2 regions of the Thalassotalea euphylliae genome follow, and region 1 is predicted to be linked to the other one. Evidence: predicted binding sites of a transcription regulator. Region 1 holds the regulator's gene; the other holds the start of a gene.
What was found. Region 1 encodes sigma-54, which starts transcription at its own class of promoters, with help from an activator protein. Its sites were predicted from a motif close to GTTGGCACGNNNNTNGNNT; they were not measured.
Positions count from the first base shown of each region.

Region 2: flgF (flagellar basal-body rod protein FlgF) is a predicted target of sigma-54. The motif match lies at 1,175-1,193, and genes of this name have one in related genera.

Region 1 is NZ_QUOT01000001.1:1,759,109-1,763,212, reverse strand. Features, by position in the region: gene lptA (lipopolysaccharide transport periplasmic protein LptA) at 1-497, shown strand, start outside; gene lptC (LPS export ABC transporter periplasmic protein LptC) at 1-22, shown strand, start outside; gene lptB (LPS export ABC transporter ATP-binding protein) at 501-1,235, shown strand; gene DXX94_RS07920 (RNA polymerase factor sigma-54) at 1,297-2,805, shown strand; gene hpf (ribosome hibernation promoting factor) at 2,833-3,120, shown strand; gene ptsN (PTS IIA-like nitrogen regulatory protein PtsN) at 3,124-3,576, shown strand; gene rapZ (RNase adapter RapZ) at 3,590-4,104, shown strand, end outside.
Region 2 is NZ_QUOT01000001.1:1,354,572-1,358,675, reverse strand. Features, by position in the region: gene flgE (flagellar hook protein FlgE) at 1-1,016, shown strand, start outside; gene flgF (flagellar basal-body rod protein FlgF) at 1,249-1,992, shown strand; gene flgG (flagellar basal-body rod protein FlgG) at 2,014-2,802, shown strand; gene flgH (flagellar basal body L-ring protein FlgH) at 2,820-3,500, shown strand; gene DXX94_RS06005 (flagellar basal body P-ring protein FlgI) at 3,537-4,104, shown strand, end outside.

The DNA.
Region 1 (4,104 bases):
TTATAAAAAAGCTGCTAGCTAGCCTAGCGCTCGCGAGTGTGATCAGCACTCCGGCACTTGCTGCAAAAATTGACCTTGAGCAAGAAATTCATATCTCGGCAGGGCGTCAAGCAGGTGACTTAAAGAACAAAATTGCCAGCTACTTAGATGATGTAGTGATTTCACAAGGTTCATTGAAAATTAAAGCTGACCTCGTGCAAGTTTTTAGTCAAAAAGATCAAGACGTACAAACCTATGTGGCTAAAGGGCAACCTGCAACATTTGAACAACTGCTTGAAGATGGCAGTAAGATTCGTTTGCAAGCCAACGAAATTAAATATGAGCCTTTAACTTTCACTATCACCATCTCGGGCAATGCATTGCTGACGCAAGCAGGTAGTGAGGTTAGTGGTGAAAAAATCGTGTACAACACGCTAACCGAGCAATTGGAAGCCGAAGGTGGCAGTAACCAGTCGGTAACCACTATTTTAAAACCTAAAGCAAAAAGTGATAAATAGCCGATGACACAAGAAGTAACACTTACCGCGTCTGGCTTAGCAAAAGCTTATAAAGGTCGACAGGTTGTTAAAAATGTCAGCTTGTCGGTCAGTACTGGACAAATTGTGGGTTTACTTGGCCCTAATGGTGCGGGTAAAACCACGTCGTTTTATATGATTGTTGGCTTAGTGCCGAACGATAGCGGTGAAATCACTTTAGGGGCAGATGATTTAACTTTGTTGCCTATGCATGAGCGCGCGCGTCGCGGTATTGGCTATTTGCCGCAAGAAGCGTCTATTTTTCGCAAACTGACGGTTTATCAAAACATCATGGCGATCTTGCAAACACGCAAAGACTTAACGGAAGTTGAGCGTGAAGAAAAACTTGAATTGCTTATTGAAGAATTCAATATCGGCCATATAAGAGATAATACGGGCATGAGTTTATCGGGTGGTGAACGTCGTCGTGTCGAGATCGCCAGAGCGCTAGCGGCCGACCCATTGTTTATTTTGCTAGATGAACCTTTTGCTGGTGTAGACCCAATTTCAGTTGGTGATATTAAAAAGATTATTTTGCATTTAAAGCAGCGTGGCATTGGCGTTTTGATCACTGACCACAATGTCCGCGAAACACTTGATGTGTGTGAGCATGCATATATCGTTAGTCACGGAGAATTAATCGCTGAAGGTGATTCAGAACAAATTTTGGCGAATCAGCAAGTAAGAGATGTATACCTAGGTGAGCAATTCACGCTATAGTTAAATCATTAGCGTTTTACTTGAATAAAAGAATACAACAAAAGGAAACCGTTAGACTTAAATGCGTCCATCATTGCAGTTAAAAATTGGTCAGCAACTTACGATGACGCCGCAACTTCAGCAGGCTATCAAGTTACTACAATTATCAACATTAGACCTTCAACAAGAGATTCAAGAAGCGCTGGAGAGCAATCCACTGCTTGAAGTGGATGAGTCGGCGAGTGCCTCATCGGAAAGTAATGACAGCGAGTCTATAGACGATGCTTATTCTGCTACGGCAACGACCGAGCAGGTGACAACAGATGGTTCTGAAGATGCTATGCCTACCGCTGATGAGGTCAGCACTACTGAGGCGATGGAAAAAAATGACATTCCAGAAGAGTTGAGTATTGATACCACTTGGGATGAGTCATTTAGTGCAGGTGTAAGTAGCTCAGGCATTGGCACTGCAGGCAGTGATGACTACGTTTATCAAGGTGAAACCACCGATTCTATTCAAGACCACTTGCACTGGCAAATGGAGCTAACACCCTTTAGTGAAACCGATGAAGCCATTGCTATGGCAATTATCGATGCCGTTGACGATGCTGGTTACCTAACCGTTTCTGCCGAAGATATTTTGGAAAGTCTAGGTCTTGAAGAAGTTGAACTTGATGAAGTTGAAGCGGTATTAAAGCGTATTAATATGTTCGATCCTATTGGGGTCGCAGCGCGCTCTATTCCTGAATGTTTATTGATTCAATTGAATCAGTTCGATAACGACACACCGTATTTAGCAGAAAGTAAGCTGATCATTAGCGAGCACATTGATTTATTGGGTAATCGTGACTATCGTCAAATAATGCGAAAAACCAAGCTCAAGGAAGACCAGCTGCGCGAGGCACTGCGCCTGATCCAGTCGTTAAACCCAAGACCTGGTGATGCGGTAGTGCAAGGTGATGATCAGTACGTTATCCCAGATGTTTCTGTGGAAAAGAAAAATGGTCGCTGGGTGGTTGAGCTTAATCCAAGTACAGCACCAAGATTATCAATTAACCAGCAATACGCAGCGATGACCAAAAGTATGAAGTCATCGGACGATAATCAGTTTATCCGTTCAAACCTGCAAGAAGCCAAATGGTTTATTAAAAGTTTAGAAAGCCGCAACGAAACGCTACTAAAAGTGTCAAACTGTATTGTTCAGCGTCAGCAAGGCTTTTTCGAATACGGGCCAGAAGCGATGCGCCCGATGGTGTTAAACGACATCGCAGAAGCGGTTGATATGCATGAGTCAACCATATCGCGTGTAACCACGCAAAAATTCATGCACACGCCTAGAGGTATTTTCGAATTAAAATACTTCTTTTCTAGTCATGTTAGTACGGAAAATGGAGGGGAATGTTCATCTACTGCTATCAGAGCATTAATTAAAAAGCTTGTCTCAGCAGAAACTCCATCGAAACCATTAAGTGATAGCAAAATGGCGGAACTATTAGCAGAGCAAGGGATTAATGTTGCGCGACGGACAATAGCTAAGTACCGAGAGTCCTTATCTATTCCACCGTCAAATCAAAGAAAAAGTCTACTTTAAGTATTCAAGCAATGAGGAATAAAGCTTATGCAAATTAATTTATCAGGCCACCACGTAGAAGTGACAGATTCATTACGCGATTTCGTTAACACTAAGTTTGCAAAGCTGGAGCGACATTTCGATCACATCAACAATGTATACGTCGTTCTTACCGTAGAAAAATTAAACCAAAAAGCCGAGGCGACAGTTCACCTCAACGGCACAGAGGTTCACGCCTCAGCACAAAATCAAGACATGTACGCATCAATTGACTCGCTCATTGATAAACTTGACCGCCAAATCCTTAAATACAAAGGAAAAATTACTCAGCATTAAACTATGAAGCTGCAAGATATACTAACCGAGGACTGCACATCCTGTGCAGTCCCACTGTCAAGCAAAAAGAAAATCCTCGAGCAAATTTGCAGTATTGCAACTAGTCACATCCCTGAACACTCAACATTTGAATTGCTGCAAAGTTTGCTGGCTCGTGAAAAAATGGGCAGCACAGGCATTGGCAATGGTATTGCAATACCACACGGTCGCCTTACTGGCACGAATCAAGTTGTGGCAGTACTGATGACCACTGAACAGCCAGTGGCGTTTGATGCGATTGATAACCGCGCTGTTGATATCTTCGTGGCGTTATTTGTGCCTGAAGACTGTTGTAAAGATCACTTATCCACGCTGCAAAGTATTGCTAAGCTGCTTAGCAACAAACAAATCAATAAAAAAATTCGTAAATGTACTAGTAATCATGAACTTTACGAGTTGATTAACCAAGCGGAATAACGGTAAGCACACTATGAAACTTATTATCGTCAGTGGTCGTTCAGGCTCTGGCAAATCTGTTGCGCTCAGAGTTCTGGAAGATTTAGGATATTACTGCGTTGATAATATTCCAGTTAACTTACTACCTGCGCTTACCCATACAGTAATCAACGAATACGAAAACGTTGGTGTATCGCTCGATGTTCGTAATTTGCCGGCTGAGCCCAAAGACGTTCATGAGATTCTAGATTATCTGCCTGCTGCCGTAGAGCTGACCATTCTGTACCTTGATGCTAACGACAACGACCTAATCCGTCGTTTTAGCGAAACACGCCGTTTGCACCCGCTGATCAGACAAAATATCGCACTTGACCAAGCATTAGAATTAGAGAAAAAACTGCTTGAGCCTGTTTCAACTCGCGCTGACTTATATATGAATACTAGCCAGCTATCGCCGCACCAGTTAGCCGATCTCGTACGTGAACGCATACTTGGTAAGAAAACAGGGGCTATGGTGCTAGTGTTTGAATCCTTTGGCTTTAAACACGG
Region 2 (4,104 bases), 400 kb from region 1:
TCAAGTTAAATTCAGATAACTTTATTGTTAATTCTCAGGGTGGTCACCTATTAGGCTTCCCTGTTAACAGTGATGGCTCTTCATCTTCTGTTGCGCTAAGTACCGCTTCACCGATACAAATTCCTACTGCTTCGGGTTCTCCTATGCAGAGCCGTGAAGTTGATATTCGCATGAACTTACCTGCTGGCGACCCTGTGATTGCTGCAGCGTTTGATATAACCGATCCACTAACCTACAACCATTCTACATCGGTAACCGTGTTTGACAGTTTAGGTGATAGCCATGTAATGACCTATTACTTTAAAAAGTCAGCGGCTAATGAGTGGGATGTCTATACGGCTGTCGATGGTCAACAACTAAATATTGCCGATACTGGCACTGGTTCAGGTGTAAACTCTGCTGGCGCTACACCAACAAATACAGGCATACCGGCGGGCGCTGCGCGAATGTATTTCTCTGCTGGCGGTGAATTTCAGGGGCAATATCCTGACACGTTAACAACTGCTCAGTTAGGGGCTGGTATTTTAACTAACGGTGCGGATCCTACGCAGACCATTACCATTGACTTTAATTTAGATCCGACAGGAGGTAACCCCAACGAGCCTACGCAATTTGCTGCGGGCTTTGAAGTTACCTCATTGGAACAAGATGGTTTAGCTGTTGGTCGGTTGACTGGTCTTGATATTGATGATGACGGTTTGATTCGCGCAACCTACTCGAATGGTACATCTGAGCCTCTAGCTCGTGTTGCACTAGTTAACTTTGCTAATAACCAAGGTTTAACGCAGGTTGGTGGTACCTCTTGGAAGGAAAGTTTAACTTCTGGTGAGGCACTCGCTGGTGAAGCAGGTTCAGGTACTTTTGGTACGATTAACTCATCGGCTCTTGAACAGTCAAACGTAAACTTAACCGCCGAGCTTATCGATTTGATTTCCGCGCAGCGTAACTTCCAAGCGAACTCTCGTTCACTAGAAGTTGATAACCAGCTAAACCAAACAATTTTGCAGATTCGATAGTCTACTAGCGAATTTACTAAACAATTATCTAGCTTTGTTTATCAAGCCCCAAGTTTTATTGGGGCTTTATTTTGATTTCTATATTCACGCCTACTTAATAATTTCGCTTTACACTTCAAATTCTCTTTTGATTCTCTTTTTATCGGTAAGTTGATATTTCTGGCACTCTATTTGCTTTTGTTAGATTAAGAATATTGAACTAACAGATATGCAACGTTGATCGGAGTCCACAATGGATAAAATGCTCTATGTCGCAATGAGCGGTGCGAAGCAAAATATGCACGCTTTAGCGGTAACAGCGAACAACCTCGCAAACGCCAAAACTACTGGTTTTAAAGCCGATTTAGCGCAAGCTAGAACCATGCAGGCTTTTGGTGAAGGGTTGCCAACTCGGGTGTTTTCCATGACTGAACGCGCCAGCCAAAATTTTGGCGGCGGTTCAATTCAAACCACCGAACGCGATCTTGACGTTGCCATTCAAGGTGATGGCTGGTTAGCGGTGCAAACGCCAGATGGCGGCGAAGCTTATACCCGAGCTGGTCATTTAAAGTTAACTGAAACGGGCGGCCTAGAAACCAGCAATGGCGATTTACTGATTGGTGACGCCGGACCAATTTTTTTACCGCTTCCCGTTAACAATATTCATATTTCGGGTGATGGAACGATTACCGTTCAGCCAGAAGGTGCGCCAGCTAATGCTCAAGAGGAAGTTGGCCGTATCAAAATGGTTAACCCAGATGTCCGAGACATTGAAAAGGGCAATGATGGCCTATTTCGTCGTAAAGACGGCAATATTGAGCCAGCTGATGTAACCGTGCAATTAGCGAGCGGTGCGCTTGAAGCCAGTAACGTTAACCCTGTTAATGAAATGACCGACATGATTGCGTTGCAGCGTCAATTTGAAATGCAACTGAAACTAATGAAAACAGCAGAAGAAATTGATTCAGCAAGTTCTTCGTTATTGCGTGCTTTCTAATTTATTTTTTCGAGGTGAAGTATGAACCCAGCATTGTGGATTAGTAAAACTGGCTTAGATGCGCAAACGAAAGATATTGCTGTTATCTCCAATAACTTAGCTAACGCGAGTACTGTTGGTTTTAAGAAAAGTCGCGCAGTATTTGAAGATTTGCTGTATCAAACAATTAATCAACCGGGTGGACGCAGTGCTCAAGACACTGAATTACCGTCGGGTTTAATGTTAGGTGCTGGTGCCAAAGTGGTAGCAACGCAAAAAATTCATACCCAAGGGGATATGATTACCACAGATAACTCGTTGGATTTAATGATTCAAGGTGATGGCTTCTTCGAAGTGTTATTACCGGATGGTACTTCGTCATATACCCGTAATGGTCAGTTTACGATGGACGAAGAAGGCAACATTGTTACCCCTGGTGCAGGCTATCCATTGCAGCCACAAATTACAATCCCGGATGATGCGCTTGAGATTAATGTCTCGCAAGACGGTGAAGTTTCGGTACGAATTCAAGGACAGGCTGACAACGCCGTTGTTGGCCAAATTAACACTGTTAACTTTATCAACCCGACAGGTTTAGAGCCGATTGGTCAGAACTTATTTACTGAAACAGCTGTTAGTGGTGCGCCAGCGCAAGGTGTGCCAGGTTTGGAAGGTTACGGCATGATAGTGCAAGGGGCACTTGAAACGTCAAATGTAAATACTACGGAAGAGTTGGTTAACCTGATTGAGAGCCAACGGGTTTACGAAATGAATTCAAAAGTAATTTCAGCGGTCGACCAAATGCTGAGTTACTTGAACCAGCAGCTTTAATAGTTGAGGTTAACCTGATGAAACAATTAACTATCGTGATTATTATGGCGCTGTTAACTGGCTGCGCTAGCGTTCAACAATCTAAAGTGTTGCCTGACGACCCTGAATTTGCGCCTATTTTACCTGAGCCAGAAGAAGAAGAAGTAGTACCAACTGGTTCGTTATTCAAAGTTAATTACGTCAACAATATTTATTCTGACTCGAAAGCTCACCGCGTTGGCGACATTATTTCGGTGATTTTAAACGAAAGCACGCAAGCACAAAAAAGCGCGACCACAGAAATAACCAAAGAAAATGAAGCAACGCTTGACCCAATCGTTGGTTTAGGCGGTCGCAACGCGACATTCAAAGGCGATTCGATTCAATTTGGCTTTAATCAAGAAACTGATTACAGCGGTGATTCAAGAGCAGATCAAGGTAACAGCTTGAACGGCTATATTTCAGTTCATGTATTGCGTGTGCTGCCAAACGGCAACTTAATGATCCGCGGTGAAAAGTGGATGACCCTAAACAATGGTGACGAATACATTCGTTTGACGGGCATTATTCGCCCGCAAGATATCACCTATGACAACACTATTATGTCAAACAAAGTCGCGAATGCGCGTATTCAATACGCTGGCACGGGAACTTTTGCCGATGTGCAAGAGCAGGGCTGGTTAACTCGCTTTTTCAACAGTTCTTGGTGGCCATTATAAGCTTGCGGAACAATTCGTAAGCTTGGAGATGTTAATATGAATAAATTCATCAAAATTTGCAGTGTCGTATTAGCAAGCGTTTCGCTTCTATCTACTTTTAGCGCGCATAGCCAGCGCATTAAGGACTTGGCTGATATTCAAGGGGTTCGTTCGAATCAACTGGTCGGTTACGGTTTGGTGGTTGGTTTACCAGGCACAGGTGAACAAACGCCGTTTACTGAGCAAAGCTTTAAAACCATGCTCAGTAATTTTGGCATTTCGATGCCTGCAAATCTAAAACCACAGATTAAGAATGTCGCCGCGGTTGCTGTGCACGCTGACCTACCAGCGTTTGCTAAGCCAGGTCAGAAAGTTGATATTACGGTGTCGTCAATTGGCAGCTCTGCCAGCTTGCGTGGCGGTACATTATTACAAACAATTTTGGTAGGTATTGACGGCAATGCCTATGCCGTTGCGCAAGGTAGCTTAGTGGTAAGTGGCTTAGGCGCTGAGGGTTTAGATGGTTCAAGTGTTGTCATTAACACGCCTACTGTTGGCCGTATTTCAAATGGCGCAACGGTTGAGCGTGAAATCAAGTCAGCATTTATGTCGGGTGATCACATTA